Bythopirellula goksoeyrii: one gene and its partner. The protein of the gene in region 1 binds, or shares a complex with, the protein of each later gene. Links are inferred from orthologs where the notes say so. Each region holds a gene or a part of one and is shown on either strand. Other genes may lie near its edges. The genes, in order: Pr1d_RS08715 and trxA.

The links.
Region 2: the proteins of Pr1d_RS08715 (region 1) and trxA are in contact, whole or in part, in a crystal structure (PDB 1F6M), measured with the Escherichia coli proteins. The link is inferred for Bythopirellula goksoeyrii from one-to-one orthologs.

What each region holds. Positions count from the first base shown.
Region 1 is NZ_CP042913.1:2,198,494-2,201,292, forward strand. It holds Pr1d_RS08715 (thioredoxin-disulfide reductase), read left to right. Parts: upstream 1-771; coding sequence 772-1,827; downstream 1,828-2,799. Other genes in the region: Pr1d_RS08710 (carbon starvation CstA family protein), read right to left, coding at 1-395; asnS (asparagine--tRNA ligase), read left to right, coding at 1,852-2,799.
Region 2 is NZ_CP042913.1:1,696,730-1,714,038, forward strand. What follows is about bases 8,954-11,658. They hold trxA (thioredoxin), read right to left. Parts: upstream 10,617-11,658; coding sequence 10,290-10,616; downstream 8,954-10,289. Other genes in these bases: Pr1d_RS06820 (coiled-coil domain-containing protein), read right to left, coding at 8,954-10,061; Pr1d_RS06830 (thioredoxin family protein), read left to right, coding at 10,929-11,498; Pr1d_RS06835 (hypothetical protein), read left to right, coding at 11,606-11,658. In the rest of the region: Pr1d_RS06795 (BBP7 family outer membrane beta-barrel protein), read right to left, coding at 1-1,869; Pr1d_RS06800 (cupin domain-containing protein), read left to right, coding at 2,212-2,598; NAD-dependent DNA ligase LigA, read left to right, coding at 2,699-4,714; Pr1d_RS06810 (tetratricopeptide repeat protein), read right to left, coding at 4,772-7,123; Pr1d_RS25695 (hypothetical protein), read left to right, coding at 7,449-8,333; more of Pr1d_RS06820, read right to left, coding at 8,379-8,953; more of Pr1d_RS06835, read left to right, coding at 11,659-12,394; Pr1d_RS06840 (glycoside hydrolase family 2 TIM barrel-domain containing protein), read left to right, coding at 12,801-15,620; Pr1d_RS06845 (carboxylate-amine ligase), read right to left, coding at 15,668-16,801; Pr1d_RS06850 (M20 metallopeptidase family protein), read right to left, coding at 16,804-17,309. UniProt on the Escherichia coli protein: Participates in various redox reactions through the reversible oxidation of its active center dithiol to a disulfide and catalyzes dithiol-disulfide exchange reactions.

The DNA of each region.
Region 1 (2,799 bases):
AAAATGACGCTGGCTCGAGGTGAGATCAGTCGGCCAGCAATTTCTCCGACCGTTTGCCCTCGATTGCGCAGGCTGACCATCAATGCGCCAAAATCATGGACCGCCCCGATGAAAATCGACCCAAAGACGACCCATAAGAGTGCCGGCAACCAGCCCCAGAAGACGGCGATCGCGGGCCCCACGATCGGTCCCGTGCCGGCGATACTGGTGAAATGATGCCCGAAAATGACACTCCGGCGGGTCGGTACGAAATCGACGTCGTCCCGCAATTCCTGACTGGGGACCACCGCCTGGGGATCGACTCCAAACACTTTCCGAGCCAGCCAGCGGCCGTAAGTGTTATAGGCAATGATGAATCCCAGAAAGGAACCAAGGGCGACGAGCAGAGTATCCATGAATAATAAGCAGTAATGAAAATGGAACGAATGTTGTCAAAAGCAATAAGACCTTTGGCTTGCATTATCATAATACCACCCCAGGTCTGATGGAGAAACACAAACAGCAAGGCGAAGGAAACGTAGAGTCGGGCTCCTCCCTTGAATACCCAATTTTAATGCCCAATGACCATAACACTGGGGTTACCTGCCAGAATTGGTCCTTGGCAATTGAACCTTGGTCATTTTGCCACTTGTACGGACTCGATTTGAACTTCTCCCCAATCGTCCGGGGGATTGGTTTACGACCAGTGCGCGGAGACCTATAATCGCCGCAGTCAACAATCTACTCGCATTTCCAACTCGATACTGGAAAGCAAGAACTTTATAGGAAAGGATGTCAGCTGTGCCCGAAAAAGTAGTCATCGTGGGAAGCGGCCCCGCCGGCTTTACGGCGGCCATCTATGCCTCGCGCGCCAATTTGGAACCTTTGCTGTATGAAGGGGCCGTCACCGAGGAAAATCGTTTGGATGGCACGCTTCCCTTGGGGCAGCTCGCCTTAACGACCGAGGTGGAGAATTACCCTGGCTTCCCAGCGGGAGACCTGAGCGCCTACCTCAAATCGTCGCTTCCCGAAGAACATCAGTGGCTCGTTGACATGCATCAGAAGGAAGGGTGCTCGGGCCCCGAGTTGATGCATTTGATGCGTCGTCAGGCGCAGAATTTCGGCACGCGGATAGTTACGGATGATATTGCGGAAGTCGATTTCAGTGGCCAACCTTTCAAGCTTAAGTCGCTCGAAGGTAAGGAAGTCGAGGCCCATGCCGTAATCATTGCCACTGGAGCTCGTGCCAACTATTTGGGACTTCCATCAGAAGAAGCATACAAGAATCGCGGTGTGAGTGCCTGTGCCGTATGTGACGGAGCACTACCTCGCTTCCGCAATAAGCCGGTCGTAGTCGTTGGCGGTGGAGACTCGGCTGTCGAGGAGAGTGACTATCTTTCTAAGTTTGCTAGCGTTGTGTATCTCGTGCATCGCCGCGACGAGTTGCGGGCATCCAAGATCATGGCAGATCGTGCCAAAGAGAATCCCAAGATCGACATCCTCTGGAATAGCGAAGTCGAAGAAATTCTGGGCGACGATCAGAATGGCGTGACTGGGGTAAAAATTAAATCGACAGTCGACGATAGTTTTTCTGAAAAAGAAGTTGCCGGCGCCTTTATGGCGATTGGCCACACGCCGAACACACGATTCTTGGAAGGCAAACTGGAAATGACTGCCAAGAAATATCTCAAGTGGACTGTTCCCTTTCGAACGAAGACCAGTGTCGAGGGCGTCTTCGCTGCGGGAGACGTGGCCGACGATTACTATCGTCAGGCGGTTACCGCAGCGGGTACAGGTTGCATGGCGGCTCTGGACGCCGAACGCTGGTTGGCGACAAAGGGAATTTGACAATACAAGAGCAAGGAAGTTGCCATGGAAAAGCTCTCCGTTCGAGAGGCAAGACTCGCCGATGCGATTGGCCGTCAGGCCTTATTGCAGGGGTGGATTCGTACGCGCCGCGACAGCAAGGGGGGCTTCAGCTTTCTGGAACTCAACGACGGCAGTTGCCTCGCCAATATCCAGGTCGTTGCCGATGGCGATCTGCCCAACTATGAGTCCGAAATCAAACATCTCTCGGCCGGTTGCAGTGTTTCGGTGCGAGGTGAAATCAAGGCATCGGGGGGCAAAGGGCAGGCGACGGAACTACACGCAGCTGATGTGACCGTCCACGGCTGGGCCGATCCAGAGGAATTTCCCCTCCAGAAGAAGCGCCACTCGATGGAAAAGCTCCGCGAGTGGGCTCATTTGCGACCGCGCACCAATACTTTTGGTGCCGTGATGCGCGTTCGCAATCGCATCTGTCGGTCGATCCACGATTTTTTTCAAGAGGATGGCTTCCTCTACATCCACACGCCGATCATCACGGCGAGCGACTGTGAAGGGGCCGGCGAGATGTTCCGCGTGACCACGCTTGACCCGGAAAATGTGCCCCGTGACGCCAAAGGGGCGGTCGATTTCTCGCAGGACTTTTTCGACCGGCCTTCCTATCTCACCGTGTCAGGCCAGTTGGAAGGCGAAATCTACGCTACAGCATTGGGGAAGATTTACACCTTCGGGCCCACTTTCCGAGCAGAGAACTCCAACACTTCGCGGCATCTTGCTGAGTTCTGGATGGTCGAACCTGAGGCGGCTTTCTTTGAGCTAACTGACAACATGAATCTGGCTGAGCGGTTCTTGAAGCGAATTGTCAATGATGTGCTGGCCAACTGCGAGGAAGACATGCAGTTTTTCCACGAGCGGATTGACAAGACCGTAATGGAGAGCCTGCAAACTATCGCAGAACGCAACTTTGAACGACTCAGTTACACCGAGGCGATCGAT
Region 2 (17,309 bases), 490 kb from region 1 along the record:
CACCACATCGGTCCAGTACAGGAGGGTATATCCTCCGATCAACTTGAGATTAGGCGTCAGCTTGTAGCCAAGATTGAGATTGATTTCAGGAATCATGCAGAAGCTATCACGTTCATAGTCACCAATATTTGAGACCTGCGCTAGCAATCCACCCTCTTGTGGAGGGGGAGGGTCGTTTTCGACAGGAGTCAGTGTCGTTTGGCCAGCAATCGAAACTTTCTGGTGGTTGTTGCCGATGCCGATTTTCGACAGCACGCTCAACGACCAGCGGTTGCGCTCGATTCCCCAATCGAATCCAAGCTCGCCTCCAGTGAAATCATTGCTAGTGCTGAAGCGATCCAACACAGTCGTGCGAGTTCCATTCGGGGGAAAATCGTCCGGAAGAATAATATCGGGGTCGGTTACGTTTACTTCCAAGTCTTCGAATATTTGAAGCTGCTCTTGCAACCCGTACCAACGGAAACCAAGTAGGAAGTCAACATAGCGGCGATCACCACAAACGGGGCCGCAGCAACTTCCACAGCCGATAGGTCCGCAACCGCAGTCGATCCCTCCACCGCAGGCAATTCCTGCACCACAGCCACCAACGCAGTCACCGCAGCAGATGTCGGCAGCGCCGCATCGGCACAGATTATGACGAAGTCTAAAGCCAGCGCCTTGAAATTCACTGCTAGATGTCACGGTCACGTCGCCATTGAGCAGCGCCGACGAAACCTGTTCGGCCGCTTCTCGAGGCGGCAGGAAGACCATTTCATCTTCGTCGTCCAAGAAGAAAGGAACGAGCTCGAAATAGGGGCGGGAGATAATCGGAGTTCCGTCGACACCCCCTGCGGTGAATGATTCATCGATCGTGCCCAAGTAGAGGTAGTCTGCTTCGAGGGCCTGCTTGCGCTCGTCGTCGATCCAGGAACCTAAGGAGACACGGAAGCCACTACGAGAATCTTCAAGGATGGGGTTGCCACCATAGAGTATCGAGGTGTCTGGAAAAGTGAGACGTGGATAGTTGGGATTTCCAGGTTCGACTCCTGGATTGGGGAGAATGGCTCCTAGTTCCGTTTCGTCGGTAGTTGTTGTCACCAGTGGCGGCGTATCCATGCCGTCGAACCACCAGAGCAAGTATTCACCACGTAAGTAAACGCGACTGGGTTGCCAGACGCCTGCTCCACAGCCTCCGAGTACGTCGCATCCCAAATGGCCACCATCGGGGTAACCACCTAAATGGAATCCTTCGTCGCCCAGGTACAAGGGGTCGCCATCGAATGAACCATCGTAGGAATATGTTTCTTCCATCGCTATCGCTGAATCAGAATCGTCGGCTGGGGTCGGTTCGAGCAGCGCTTCCCCTTCCTCAGTGCCCGCAGGAATGGGCTCTTGGAATGCCGCAAGCTGTACGCCATTGCTCGTCTTAGTATTGGAAAGGCTTGGCAGCATCAGTTGTGAAGCGAGCAAGACATCGCCCGTGTCGTGCTTCACCCCCACGACTTTGCCTAGATAAGGCTTCAAATCAACTCGGTCGACCGGCTCGACATAGCGGAGCACGCCCCCATAGCGATCAACCAAGGCATAGGGAGGGGTCCCTTCCGACTCGCTGGAATTACGCACAAGCTTCGCTTGCAGTTTCGGCTGGTTCGCAGGCCTCGTTCTAGAGACCCTCCGTGCCGAGTAATTTCCACCACGGGAAACTGGGGCCGGGTTATCAAAAATGGCATCTAGCATATTCCCAGCGGCACGATCGGTTTCGTTCGTCCGATTCGTCCCATTGGCGGAAGACCTCTGCTGTTGGGCATCAGCCGCCTGAAGCGAAAAAGCAAATAGCAAGAGATACGCAGCGCCGAGCACGGCGTACGATTGGTATCGCGCGACAGTCATGTGTTCGTCCTTCCCCGTGCACCTGCGCAGACAATCAGTCAGTTCAGGCCAATCGGGACTGGATAAGGTGGTAGTAGAGAAGAGGTAGTCACGAAAAGCGGCAGGGTTGTAGCAAAGTGGGGAATCCCCTGGCAAGAGCAATTTTTCCAGCGGATCGATCTTCGCTTGCAAGATTCTGTGGAAGACGAAAATAGGGGCTATGAAGTAGCTCGGTTAGCATGTCTGATAGGTAAGAAGTTGCTATCATGATCGGACTGCGATTGGTCAGTTAATGGCCATGGATGAGGGTTAAGCGGTGATAGCATTCCCATCGAACTGAGATTTTGGAGTAAACGAAGAAAAATGAAACTGAAACATTCCAAAGATGTGCCACGTAATAAGGTGGATATGGAGGGGGCTGACGGGTGCCAAGTGCAGATACTCGTCGGCAAGGATGAAGAGGCCCCGAATTTTGTGATGCGTCAATTTGAAGTCGCTCCGGGGGGCCACACCCCAAGACATTTTCATGACTACGAGCACGAGATTTACGTCGTCGAAGGAAGTGGCACTGTTCTCGAAGGGGACGTGGAGCATCCCCTTGAGCAAGGCGACGTGGTGTTTGTCTCGCCTGAGGATGTCCACCAGTTCAAGAACACAGGTTCCGTTCCACTGAAGTTCCTTTGCCTGATTCCCAACTCTGCTACCGGCAAGAACGTCACTGTTGTGCCAGAGTGCGGGTTGGAATCTTGAGAAGAATCACAGTGGATTCAATCATAGTAGCCGCTGGCGGAAGCCCGCGGTTTTCTCCATGGCAACCATTGGCTTCCGCCAACGGCTATGACAAAAACGGATGAGTAAGGCGCACGTCGAATCTGAGATTGAATCACTCCGCGAGGAGATTCGCGGCCATGATGCGCGATACTACGGGGAGGCCGCGCCGACGATCACGGACCTCGAGTACGATCGGCTCATGGATCGGCTCAAGGAACTTGAAGCCGCACATCCTGCTCTGGTGACGCCGGATAGTCCCACGCAACGAGTAGGTGGAGCGCCGGTCGACGAATTGAACTCGGTGCGGCATCTGGTGCCGATGATGTCGATCGACAACACCTACAGCCTTGAGGAACTTCGTAGGTATGGCGAGCGGACGGCGAAGTTGCTGCCGGATGAGAGCATCGAGTGGGTCGTGGAACTCAAGATTGATGGCGTGGCCATGTCACTCATCTACGAACAAGGACAACTCACTCGTGGCGTCACACGGGGTGACGGCACCACTGGCGACGATGTCACTCACAATGTCCGTACCGTGCTGGGGGTCCCTCTGCGGCTTGCTGGCGACGGGTTTCCGCCGCTGGTCGAAGTTCGTGGTGAGATCTACATGACCAATGCGGATCTGGTGAGACTCAACGAGAAGCGTCAGGAGCAGGGGCTCGAAGCTTACTCAAACACACGGAATGTTACGGCTGGAAGTATACGCCTGCTAGATCCACGAATCTGTGCCGAGAGGCGACTGCGACTCTTTTGCCACGGTGTGGGCCAAGTCGAAGGTCTTCATGCGACGACACACATGGAGTTTCTCAAACAGCTTGGTGATTGGGGGTTGCCGGCAACACCGCACGTCGAATGTTTTCCTGACTTTGAGGCAGCGATCACACATTGCGAGGGGCTTATCGAACGACTTCACGAACTCGATTTCGAAGTCGACGGACTCGTGTTGAAAGTGAATCGGTTCGATCAACGCGGGCGGTTGGGTGCCACCAGCAAGAGCCCCCGCTGGCTGATCGCTTACAAGTTTGAGAAATACGAGGCCGTAACGCGGCTCAATGAAATCCGCGTCCAAGTTGGCAAGACGGGCACCATCACTCCGGTGGCGGAACTGGAGCCGGTGGAACTCGCTGACACGACAGTAAGTCGAGCCAGCCTGCACAATGCCGACGAGATCGCCCGGAAAGACGTGCGCGAGGGCGATACGGTTGTGGTTGAGAAGGCGGGGAAGATTATTCCGCATATTTTACGGGTTGAGACTCACTTGAGGCCTGAAGGGACAAAGCCATTTCTTTTTCCGACACACTGTCCCGAGTGCGAGAGTGAATTGGTGAAAGACGAGGGGGGCGTCTATATTCGTTGTCCAAACCTCGCCTGTCCCGCTCAGCTGCGCGAACGGTTGCAATATTTTGCGAGTCGAACCGCGATGGATATCGAGGGACTAGGCGAAAAGCTGATTGACCAACTTGTCTCGACGGGACTGGTGAAGCGTTTTGCAGATTTGTACGATTTGACCGTTGAACAACTCGCCCAGCTCGAACGGATGGGGCAGAAGTCAGCTCAGAATGTGGTGGACGCGATTCGAGAAAGTAAGTCACGCTCATTTGCCAGGCTGTTGAACGGGTTGACGATCCGCCACGTCGGAACCCGTGTAGCATCCATTCTTGCTGAGCAATTTCAGACGATGTCTGCATTGCAGGCGGCGACTATCGAACAATTAAGCCAAGTAGAAGAGGTCGGTCCGATCATCGCTGAGAGCGTCTACAGTTTTCTACACAACGAAAACGGAATCGAAACGATCAACGGCTTGGAAGAGGCTGGCGTTAGTATGGGGATGGTAAAAGAGCAGACCACTGCCCCACAGCATCAGCCGTTTGCCGGAAAGTCGTTTGTCGTCACTGGGAAGTTAGAAAACTATACTCGTGATGAGATCCAATTGCTGATAGAGCAATATGGCGGAAGAGCGACCAGTAGCGTCTCTGCGAGCACGGACTACCTGGTCGCAGGTGAAAAGGCCGGAAGCAAACTTGCCAAGGCCCAGGAGCTAGGCGTCGCCGTGCTTACCGAAGAAGAGTTCCATGCGCTCTGTGCCGGCGAGTGAAGTACTTTGTCATTCCTAAAGATTGCGCTCAACTCCAAAAAAAGTCCTAACAAAGCCCTAATTCGTTTTACGGATCGCAGCATTCACTTCCGGTGAAATCGCTACGCCGAGTTGCTCAGCGCGGCGGATGAGTTGGCGGGCTTCCTCATGTGCGCCTTGCTGCCACAACAGTAGACCCAGATTGTAGTTGAGTTGTGGGGCATCAGGATGCACCGCGAGCCCTGCACGATAGGCCCGCTCGGCTTCGGCATTCATGCCCAATTGAGCTAGCAGGCCGCCATAGTTGGCACTTGCTGCGGGGTCTCCTGGTTTGAGATCTAGGGCACGTTGATAGGCTTCCAGTGCCGAGTCGACAGCCCCCAACACGTAGTAAGTATTGGCAAGCTGTAACTGGGAAGTGAAATGTTGCGGGTCGAGTTTCTGTGCTCGCGATAGAAACGTGATTGCGCGCATGGGTTTGTTTAACTGGAATTGCGTAAGCCCCATCTGATAGTTCAGTTCAGCAGACTCCGGACTGATTTGAAGTGCATCTTTCAAAGGTACCAACGCGCGTTGGGGGTCTCCGGCGGCATTGAGCGAAGCGCCCAGTGCGGCCAAGACTCTCCAGTTGTCGGCATTGTCAGCGGCGAGGAAGCTTGCCAGTTCGACCGCTTGGTGGTGATGGCCGTCGCGGTTGAGTAATTGAATCTTTCCCAATTCTCCGATGAGAGAATCTGGGAATCGCTCTGCGATCGTTGTGTACAGCGTTGCTGCTTGTTGAGTTTGGTTCTGATCGAGATAAAAGTCCGCCAATTGTTCGTAAGGTTCGGCCGACTCGGAGCCCAGTTCAACTGCGAGCTTCAGTTCGACTTCAGCTTGTTCTTGCTCGCCCAGGCGGTGGAGTACCGTCCCCAGATCGCAATGATGCGACCATTGATTCGGAGCGATGGCGATGGCCTTTTCGAACTGCCGCTTGGCTTCCTGCAATCGGTTGCCCAGCAGATAGGCTAGACCCAAATCAGCGTGGGCAGTGTGAGAACGCTCACGAAGGGCCAAGGCTTTCTCGGCGTGGAGTATGGCCTGTGGGGCATTGCCTTTGGACAATGCATTGCGACTGAGCAAGGCGTGGCATTCGGGAAGATTAGGTGTTAGCGCAGCCAAGGCGACTAAACGCTCGGAAGGGCCGTCCTCAGGTTCAAGCAGCAAGCGCCTGCGCTCAGCGAATAGCAGACCCGCCATGATGGCAAGTAGTAATGCCCATTTGGCCGCATGGATTGCCGCCGGTACAGTGATCATCGGCGGGGCATCGCTCGTTGGAGTCTCGACTAAATTCTCCTGTGTCTTGCGTTCACTTACTTTCCAGATGAAGCCGTCAAAGTAGAAATGGAGAAACGAAGAAGTCACGAAAGCGGCGATAAGCCACTGGTAGGCATTCTCGGTTCCTGCGGTGAAAATGTAGGCATTGGCGTCCACCGTGAAGTAGCGAATTGAGCTATATGCCGCAATTGCTGCCAAGTAGAGGCCCAACATGCTCCATCGATCTTCGAAGAGAAAACCCAATGGTCCGAAGCGATTGCCGGCGCGGTTGAAGAGGCGCTTGTTGTAGATCCATACGATCGCGTAGTACTGGACGGCGTGGTAGATCTCGAACATCGCAATGCCAATCAAGAGATTGACCGAGAGTCGTCCCGTGTACCAGAAGAACCAACCAGTCGTACCGATTAGCAATAGTTTGACCCAAGAGATCGGATAGCCGGCTTTATGCAGTCGTAGGAGGTTCACCAGATAGCCAATCAGGACCGCGATCAGCGCTCCGCCAATCAGCAGCCGCGCCCAATCGAGCCAGACGGGACCAAATATAGGAAGGCCAGACTCCCACATCGTTTTGGCAATGCCGAACATGCGGGCATCGCTGAACACAACACCAGCAACAAACACAGTCAGGCAGAGCCAATGATCGAGACGGGCAGTCAAGCGATCGGTCACTCCCCGTCGCAGGTCGTAGATGCGCATGAAACCGTATGTTTGCATCAATCCGTGCCAAGTGCCCCAAATCAGCAAGACCAACTCTAGTCCGTGGAGATGTCGCCAAGGAAGGTGGAGCCACTGAGCCAATCCGCTGGGAGGCGTAAAGCAGAGAGCCATAGCGAACACCAGAGGAGGCACGAAAAGAAAACGCATGCGATATCGCGCAAAAAGCTCTCGATCGCCGTACGCCCTCATGAAGCCTGGCAGATGATGTCCCAGGGAAGCAAATGATATCACCGCCAACGAAACTTGCTCGGGGGTGAGCCACTGACGCACCAGAACCAATATGACCGGTACAATCAGTATTGGCGTGACTACGACGTACGTCATGTCCCACCAGGGAGAGATGATCCAGCTCTGGTGGCGGGCTTTGGCGGTTGGAGAAAGTTGCGTTGTAGACACGGATTTAAGCGATCTGAGTGAAATCGGGGGCCTATCTCCAAGTATTGCACCCTTCCCCGCTGCGTCCTCCCGCTGATGGGGAGAAAACTGAGAAATCGGCTCCCAAAATGGCATATTGGCCAATCATTCAAGACATAGGCGGCAAAACCGACCGATTTGGCGGGGACATTCATGAAAATGTTGGCAATTGGCGTGCGCCAGTTTATGCTGGAGAGACCGGCTGAATTATTGTCAATTCAGCCAACCCTTCGTAATTCAAGCCCTGCGATCAGCTGGGGCTTCAAGAAACCAAGTAGTCCTCGGCTTCTGAAAAGGTTGTACTGTCATGGCGTCCGCCCAAATGATGAAATGGTATCTGGTATTGGCAATCATGGTCTTGGGAACTGCCGTAAGTGGGCAGCATTCAAGAGCTGATGAACCTGCTGCTGAGACGGCACCGGCGCTCGATGTGTTCGATGCCATCGACCAAGGCGTGATCGACGCAAAGTTCATCGCTCGCGATAGTCAGCGCGGCCGATTGTTCTTGACTAACAAGACCGATGAACCTGTTGATGTGCTCATTCCCGATGCCTTTGCTGGAGTTCCCGTCATGCATCAATTTGGCGGTGGTGGAGGTGGTGGCGGTTTGGGCGGCGGCGGCGGCGGGCAGCAAAGTGTCGGCGGCGGCGGCGGCGGTCGAGGCGGCGGTGGTCGAGGCGGCGGTGGTCGAGGCGGCGGTGGCGGACGCTTCAATGTTGCCCCTGAAAAAGTCAACACGATCGACGTCCCACTGTTGTGTCTGGACCATGGTCTTCGGGATCCTTCGTCGAACAAGCCTTATGAAATTCGTCCCATCGAAGATGTTGTCGCCGACCCCGCTGTGATTGAAATTGTGGCTGCCTATGCCAATGGTGACCTGCAGCCTGCTGCAGCGCAAGCAGCAGTCTGGAATGTGAATAGCAATGTAAGTTGGCAAGAACTTGCCGCCAAACTCACGGGCACGGCCCGCCAAGTTGTGCGAGATCCGTATTTCTCTCCTGCTGAGATCAAGAACGCAATGGCGATCGTCGCTGGAGCCCAGCAGGCAACTGCCGGCCAAAAGGTAGAACGTCGCAACTGGAAACCCGTCAGCGAGAGAAATCCAGACGGCGAGAAAGATGCCACACCGGAGAAATTGGATATTCCCGAAACTGTCGGTCCACAAAGCGACCAATCGGCGGACAACAGCTAACACAACCGGAACCAGCGCGGAATTGGACCGATTCCATCCGTCTCGCTACGCCGCGTGACTCCAGCAGGCACGTTCAGCGGCCAGCAGCCGCTGCAGTTCGTGTTGGTACTCTGCTTGTTGGGCTTGCCAGTTTAGCTCGGCTTCTTCGTAAGTGCGCTGCTGGGCATCGAGTTCTTGCTCGCGGGCGACCAGTCGGGCTGCCCGTTGTTCGAGGTCTTGCTCGCGGCGGTCCAGCCACAACTGTAGGTCTTGACGCTGATTGGCCAATTGGGAGTGTTCCGTAGCCAGTTCGCTACGCACGGATTCCAATTCCCGATGGCGACGGCTTGCTTCGTCCGCTGCCAACTGAAAATGGTCGGCAAGTCGCACACGCAATTGCGATATGGAACGCGACAAGGTTGCCGGTGCGAGCACGCCTTGTAGTTGCAACCAGGTTTCTTCCGTGGCCAGCCGGATTTCCAACACTTCTCGTTGCGCACTGCGCAATTCTTCTTGCAATTGCTCGAGCGCGTCCTGACGTTGGTCCAGCATCGCTTCACGGCGGTCGATTTCCTGCTCTCGCCGTGCCAGCTGCAGACTGGTAGTTTCCTTTTCTTTCGCCAACCGCTTGCGCTCTGTAGTGACATGGTTTTTGAACTTCAGCTCTTGATGCTCAAGTTCTGAACGCTGCTCTGCGAGTTGCACCTGTTGTTCGGCCAACATCGATTCAGCGGCTGTGAGATTTGCCGCTCGCTGCTCGAACAAGTTGGCTGTTTGTTGCAGCTCCACCATTTTCTGCTCTGTGACACCGAGTCGTTCAAATCGTTGCAGAGCGGTCTTGATTTCTTGTTCCCGGAAGCGAATACGGCGATCTTGTTCTGTGGCGTCGCACAGCTTGTACTCCACTTCTTGCTGGATGCGCCCGAGTTCAGCACGTTGGAATTCTAGCTCGCTACTCTCTTCTCCCAATCTTAGTTCCCAAGCTCGCAGATCTTCCAGGCGTTTGTTTAGTTCAGAATCTGCGTCGTGGATTCTCGTCGAACGCTGCTGCAAGGAGACTTCGGTCGTCGTAATTTGTTCCATTTGCTTGTACAGCTGCGCTTCGCGGGCATCCATTTCCCGATGGCGTTCTTCACAAGCAAGCTTTGCTTCGGTGAACTCTTCCTCTTTCGAACAGCAGAGAGCCGTCTTTAGTTCGAGTTCATTGAGTTTCTCAGTCAGCTCGCTTTGAGCAAAGTCGAGTTCGGCCTGTAGTTTGTCTAGTTGTCGCTCACGCTCTTCAAGTTTGAGCGATTTCTCGACACTGGCCTCGTGCTGGCCTTTGTCGACAGCGAATTTGCCTTGACTGTTTAGATCAGAGGCACGTTCTTCGAGTTCCGCTTCCCGCGCGTCGAGCTCACTTTCCCGTTCGTCAAGCCACAATCGAGCACTGCGAATACGGCTTTCCAGTTCGGCCTCGTGCCCATTGAGCGCAGACTCTCGGTGATCTAGTTCGGTCAGTCGCGATTGGAGTCGCTCTGCCAGATCGGCAGCATGGCGGCTGAGGGCTTCGGGTGGCGCTCCCGCGGCAAACAACTCATCGATGCCAAATTCATCCCCTTCGTCGCTCTGCGCACCAATTTCCACCGAGGCACGACTGGGAACAGCTGCCACACCGCGAGATACCGGATGAGCCGAATCGACTCGCATCTCGCGCTGAGGACTTGCGCCTTCAGTGATACTGCCTTGCTCTGGATTGTTCGCTGCCATGGGAGAGATGCCCGCTAATGCTGGAGGAGGAGGCAGAGTTTCGCCAATTGGCAAACTTTACCTAAACGTCACATCGGCACATTGGCGTGCTGAGTTCAATTAGGCTAGAGAAAAGCTCGCATTAACCAGCACTGCTAGCACCAGTAACAATAATAGCCGCTGGCGGAAGCCCGTGGTTCCGTCAGCGGCTAATCGTTGACTTTAAGCATGATGGATAGATGCCAGAGTTTAAGCCTTGGCGGCGTCAATCGCTTCTTGCAAACGATTCTTGGGCTGCACCCCAACGAAACGGTCGACGACTTCGCCGTCCTTGAAGATCATGATCGTAGGGATGCTGCTTACGCCATAGCTCTGGGCCGAGGAGGGGGCATCATCCACGTTGAGTTTCATCACTTTGGCTGAACCGGCATTCTCGCCAGCCAACTCTTCAACGAGTGGCGCGATTTGACGGCATGGCCCACACCAAGGCGCCCAAAAATCGACGAGCACGGGCTCGGAAGATTTCAGCACTTCGGCATCAAAATTGGTGTCATTGATTTCTGCTACAGCACCCATGATTATCTCCTTGTTTCTGGATAGTGATGACATCTCTCGTGTCAATCAGGCCATCCTACTTGATACTCTACCTATCTGGTTCTGGTGGACATCGGCATACAAATTGGCAAATCTGCACAAACTTGCGTGAAACCGATTGCTTCAAGATTATTGGCATACTTTTCGCGACTGTCAACGAACCCTCCAGTGCATTGCCGAAACCCGGGCGATGCTAGATACTTGGGAGGATAGCCCGATTGAGCCCCATTCTTGGACACCCGGGGCGTAGATCATCTTACTCAATACATTTCTCGATTTTTGGAGAATAAAACCATGGCCCGCACACCCAGCAATATGCTTCCCCTAGGTACTCAGGCTCCTGACTTCTCGCTCATGAACGTTGACGGCAAGACAGTCTCGCTGAGTGATTTCTCCGGCGCCCCTGCCCTGTTGATAATGTTCATCTGCAATCACTGTCCTTTTGTCAAACACATCGCCGACGAACTTGCCAGGTTGGGACAGGAGTACACTAGTAAAGGAGCGGCAGTCGTAGCAATCAATTCCAACGACGTGGCCAACTACCCCGGGGACTCTCCCGAGCAAATGGTCGCCGAGGCCGAGGAGCGTGGCTATGTGTTTCCCTATCTCTACGACGAGACCCAGGAAGTCGCCCAGGCGTACAAAGCAGCCTGCACTCCCGACTTTTTTCTGTTTGATAGTCAGCATCAATTAGTCTATCGGGGCCAACTCGACGCGAGTCGTCCCGACAGCGGAATCCCCGTGACGGGTGCCGACCTGAGAGCTGCGCTTGATGCCGTGTTAGCTGGGAAGAAGCCCAGCGCAGATCAGACTCCCAGTTTGGGCTGCAATATCAAATGGAAACCGGGGAATGAACCGGGGTGAAAAATTGGTGATCCAAATACCTCACCTTCATGACTAGCAAGCCAACACACCGGCGGCTAGAACTTGTTGCTGGCCATTCTATAGTCTCGTTTTTGAAAGAGCCAAAAATGAAGAAACTACTCGCAGTAGTCGGAATCCTGTTAGCTCTGATAGCGGTCGGCATTTTCTGTGTTTTCTTCATCACCAGTGGTATCGTGGAAACGGCGGACGGCTTTTTCCAACAGGTGGCGGGCGGCAACATAGTGGAGTCTCGCGACTACCTGGCAGAAGAGTTTAAGGCGGCTACAACTCAAGATGAGTTGAAAACTTTCCTCACCGAATCAACTTTGGTCGATTTCAAGGAGGCCAGTTGGAATAGTCGGTCTGTCGCCAATGGATCCGGCGAATTGGAGGGGACCGTGCTGACGAAGACTGGTGGTTCAATTCCCCTCAAGATCAGCTTTGTTAAGGAATCAGGTGCCTGGAAGATCTACGGTATTCAAAAAAAAGATGCAGGACTGAACACAGAAGCTACCAACGATGTGGCTATTCCAACGAAGGCAGAGGCGGCCGTTTTGATCAAAGAAACTACGCAAGACTTTGCCGCTGCCATCAACGCGAAAGACTACACTCAGTTTCACGCCGGGTTGTCGAGGGAGTTTCAAGAACAAGTGCCGCTAGAAAAGTTCAACGAGATCTTTTCAGTATTCATCGATTCAGCAGTCGATCTCTCCGTGCTGGAGAAACTTGAGCCGATGTTCACCGCCGAACCAGCGATGTCAGCAGAAGGCGTATTGGCATTAGAGGGATATTTTCCGTCGAAGCCTTCGCGTGTCAAGTTTTCGTACAAGTATGTATGGCGTGATAAAAAGTGGGAATTGCTGGGGATCAATGTCGATATCGAACCCGTCGATTAGAGACAATGAGTCATGTATGTAGCTGGAGACAGTTCCTTCAATGGAAGCTAGGTCGCTGTGGCGAACTGGCTGAGGAGAGATGGCGGTCCTAAAGTTATTCTAGTTGCGAAACCCTTGATAACTCTGGCAGTCTGCGCACCACCTCTACGGCATTGCTGGTATCAGCTTGGATTGAAAGTTTCCGGTCGTCGCAGCTTGGCTAAATGGCAGAATCCCGGCACAACTCCAAGTATTGTTCGCAGTCGATTTGATGTGCTGCAAGGTGCTTACTAGCGTCGAAGTAGCCTGATAGGCTGTACTCTTTTGTTTCAGATTAGGTCGACGCGTAGGAATCTCTGCAGGCTATGTAGGCGTATGCTGCTAGATCTCGTCTGAGGTTTCCTTATTAGGGGGTGATATGGTTTTCGTGTCGCAGAGACTCCTTCTCGCACATGTCATTAACGTATTCTTGGCAGCATATTGCTCCGCACAGCATACGGAGCAGGTTTATTTATCCGGTACCGACAAAGATCATACCGTTGATTGGCAGTTTCAATGTACGTCGGGAGCGAGGTCCGGCGAGTGGACTACTATCCCCGTGCCGTCGCATTGGGATGTGTTGGGCTTTGGTTCGCTTAATTACAAGAAAGACATCGGTTCTGCCTTGGAAGAGCGCGGTCTCTACAAGCATACGTTTGAGGCTGCGAAAGATTGGGAGGACGAGCGGGTTCTGCTGGTCTTTGAGGGAGTAATGACCGACACAACAGTGAAGCTCAATGGTCAGACTGTTGGGCCAACACATCAAGGCGGGTTCTATCGTTTTCAATATGACGTAAGTGACTTTCTCAAGTTTGGTGAAAAGAATCTTCTTGAGGTCGATGTGGCCAAACATTCGGCCAACGAATCGGTTAACAAGGCGGAGCGCACGGCCGATTTTTGGGTGTTCGGGGGAATCTATCGGCCAGTGTACCTGAAGATAGTTCCAAACCAGTTCATCGAGCGTGTGGCGATTGATGCCCAAGCCAACGGTGAGTTCTCGGCAGAAGTTTTTTCAAGCACGAACACCTCGAAAAACATTGGTCCGAAATTTTCCATCGAGGCACAGGTAAAGACCATCGATGGCGAGCCTGTTAGTACGCCCTTTGGAGTTGAGACAATAACTCCGGGAAGCAACAGTTCGACTACGGTCGCAGCAAAGTTTGATTCTCCCCAGTTATGGAGCGCAGAAAAGCCGAATCTCTATCAAGTAGAATTCCGGTTAAAACGTGGTTCTGAAGTTCTTCACAGTACGACGGAGCGGTTTGGCTTTCGTACGGTAGAAGTTCGCGCGGACGATGGCATCTATGTCAATGGTCAGAAAGTTGTACTCAAGGGGGTGAATCGACACTCGACTTGGCCGGATTCGGGACGTTGCCTTAGCGAAGCGGTTCATCGCTTAGATATTGAAACGATTCAAGGGATGAATATGAACGCGGTGCGAATGTCGCACTATCCCCCCGATCCCCAGTTTCTTGATCTGTGCGATGAATTGGGACTGTACGTCCTTGATGAACTTGCTGGGTGGCATTGGCATTACGACACCCAAATTGGCAGTCAGCTTGTCAAGGAACTGGTTACGCGCGATGTGAATCATCCCGCGGTGTTGTTCTGGGACAATGGCAACGAGGGGGGATTTAATTATTCACTCGATGAACAATTCGGCTGGTACGATCCACAGCACCGCACGGTTCTGCATCCGTGGGAGGCATTCAACCACGTCAATACGGCCCACTATTTGGAGTTTGATCGGGCCGAGGTTGCCAGCAAAGGAGTTCCCACACGCCACGGGACGGGAGAGGTCTATCAGGAGTGGGAAGATGTGAACGATCCCAATAAATATATCTACATGCCCACCGAAATGCTGCACGGTTTGTACGATGGTGGGAGTGGTGCGGGGCTTGAAGCTTACTGGGAGATGATGCGACAGAGCCCGGTTCTTGGGGGAGCTTTCCTGTGGGTGCTTTTTGATGAAGGGATCAAACGAGCCGACGGCACGATCGACTGTGCTGGCAATCAAGCCCCCGATGGTATTGTTGGTCCGTATCGAGAACGTGAAGCGAGTTTCTATACGATTCAAGAGATTTGGTCGCCTGTACAAGTTAGTTTGAGTGATAAGAGTTCGCTTGAGATCAAGAATGAGTACAGCTTTACAGATGTTAGTGAATGCAAGTTAACCTGGCAGCTACGAAAATTCAGCCAGCTTGATGACCCTGAAGCAGGCTACGAAGTTCTGGCCGAAGGGGAGCCCGCGTTGCCCTCCATTGCTCCAGGCAAAAAAGGAACGCTCCAACTTGATCTGCCAAATGATCAACATTCGGCAGATTGCTTGGCAGTACGAATTGACAACCCTCAGGGGCGTGAACTGTGGACATGGGTCTGGCCTTTATCAGACTTGCCGCCGAAAGCATTCATGGAAAATGACAATCGGCTCGGTAGCGTAGTGATTAGTTCGACTGAAAAGGAGATTTCAGCGGTGGTCGGAGATCTTCAGGTAGCGATTGATAAGCAATCAGGGATGCTAGAGGGAGTGCGACGGGGGGATCAAAAGTACTCACTATCCAATGGCCCAGAAGCTACGACAGTACCGTCTTCGCTGATTTCACTGAATCACAGAATGGAAAACGAAGTTGCACTGATTGAGGGAGAATTCTCTGGTGGGCTGCGAAGTGTCACGTGGGCGATTCATCCTAGCGGTTGGATCGACTGCACCTATGCGTATCAAGCGAAAGGAGAGTCCGACTATTTCGGTGTAACATTCGATTATCCTGCCGAATTTGTCCAAGGGAAGAAATGGCTCGGAAACGGGCCGTTTCGGGTTTGGAAGAATCGCCGACGGGGTGGGACCCTTGGGGTCTGGGAAAACGAACAGAACGAAACGATTACAGGCTACTCGGAATGGGACTACCCGGAGTTTGCAGGTTGCTTTTCCGATGTGCATTGGATGCGATTGCAAACGAGTGAAGGACCGATTACGGTCGTGCCTCATGATCGAGAAAGTTACTTGCAAGTCCTTTTGCCTGAACAGCCTCCAGAAGATTTTGTGGGGAAAACAAAATTCGAACTTCCCCAGTGTGGGATAGCATTGCTCGATGCCATTCCAGCGGTGGGAAGTAAATTTAAAACCCCAGAAACCACTGGCCCGCGTGGTCAGCCCAATGTGGGTAAGGGCATATATGAGGGAAAGGTAAGCTTCTATTTCGGGGAATAAGAATTGGCAAGCTTGCTGAGAAAGCGATAAAAAAGTCTTTGTAGATATTAATCTGCGTTCTTAGGTGAGACGCGTGATAGTTCCGTCAAACGCCGGACAACTTCCTCGGCACTGCCGGTCTCGGCTTGGATTGAGAGTTGCCGATCGGCGCAGCTTGGCTCCGAGGCAATCTGGCGACATCGCTCCAAGTGATGTTCACAAGCGAGTTGCTTTGCCATCGGTGTGAGGTGATCGACGAGTTTATTGACGCTCTGTTCGACTGTTACGACCTGATAAGTGAAGGAATCGACTAGTTGAGCAGCAGTGCCGTAGCGGGCGGCCCGCCACTTGTTTTGCCGCACCATCATCGGATGGCAGTCGTGCTGGTAGGTGCCGTTGTCGATCTCATCAGAGAGGGTCTTCACCAAGCATTGCACCAATGCCGCGATGGCCAACGTGTCTTCCAAACTGCCCGGCATGTCGCAAACACGGACTTCCACCGTGCCGAAACTGTGATGAGGTCGCACATCCCACCAAATTTCGCGGATCGTGTTGATAAAACCAGTGTCGACCATGTGATTCACAAGCCACACGTACTCGCTCCAGTTTCGCATCAAGGTTGGTAAGCCTGCCGTCGGCAAGCCTTCCATGATCTTCGAGCGGTAGGATTGTAACCCAGTCTGGCGGCCTTCCCAGAAAGGGCTGCTGCTTGATAAAGCCAGCAAAGTGGGGAGGTGTCGGAGAATGCGGTCGCAGATCATGACTGCTTTGTCACCGGAATCGACTCCTACATGGATATGTAGGCCAAAGGTTACCAAGCGACGTGCTAATTCTTGGAGGAGTTGGACCAGATCCAAGTACCGTTCTGTGTCGGTGACCATCTGTTCCTGCCACGGCGAGAACGGATGGGTTGCTCCCCACCAGAGTCCCATTCCCAATTGATCGGTTGCCGCTTCTACCGCAACAATCTTCTCGCGAAGATCCTTCTCTGCATCATCGACCGTTTCACAAACCCCTGTGATGATTTCGACAACACACTGCATCAGCTCGGGCTTGAGCGATTCAGTCAGTTTTTCGGGCACAAGCTCGGCAACTTGATCGAAGGCACTCGTTAAGGCCATCGTGCGGCCATCAACTATTCCCAACTCAATTTCAACACCGAGAGTGGGTCGATCGTTCGCGTTGAATTCGATCTTCGCCATGTTCATTTTATCTGAGGTTCACAAGCCGCTACGACTGCGCGGACTAAAACTCGGACACCGATCTCTAATGCCGTCTCGTCGATGTCAAACTTGGGGGTATGTAAGGGCGTGATCGCAGCAAGATCGGCTGCGCAACCAAGTCGGAACATGGCCCCCGGCACGTGTTCAAGGTAGCAGGCAAAGTCCTCACTTCCCATGCTCGGGCGCGTAATCAGCTGCACATTTTTAGCCCCCACGACCTCTTCGCCGGCTTGCCAAATCAGGGAGGTTGCGGCAGCATCGTTGACCACTGAGGCAATACTTGCGTCAAGGGTAAGCTCGATTTTTGTACTCGTGATTCCTTCCACTCCGCGAATCACTTGATGAATTTGATCAATTGTACGTGAGCGAACCCCCGAGTCGAGAGTACGCATGGTGCCACGTAGTTCCACCTGATCTGGTATGACATTCGGATTGGTGCCTCCCTGGATGCTGCCAAAAGTCAGCACGACAGCATCCTGAGTATCGG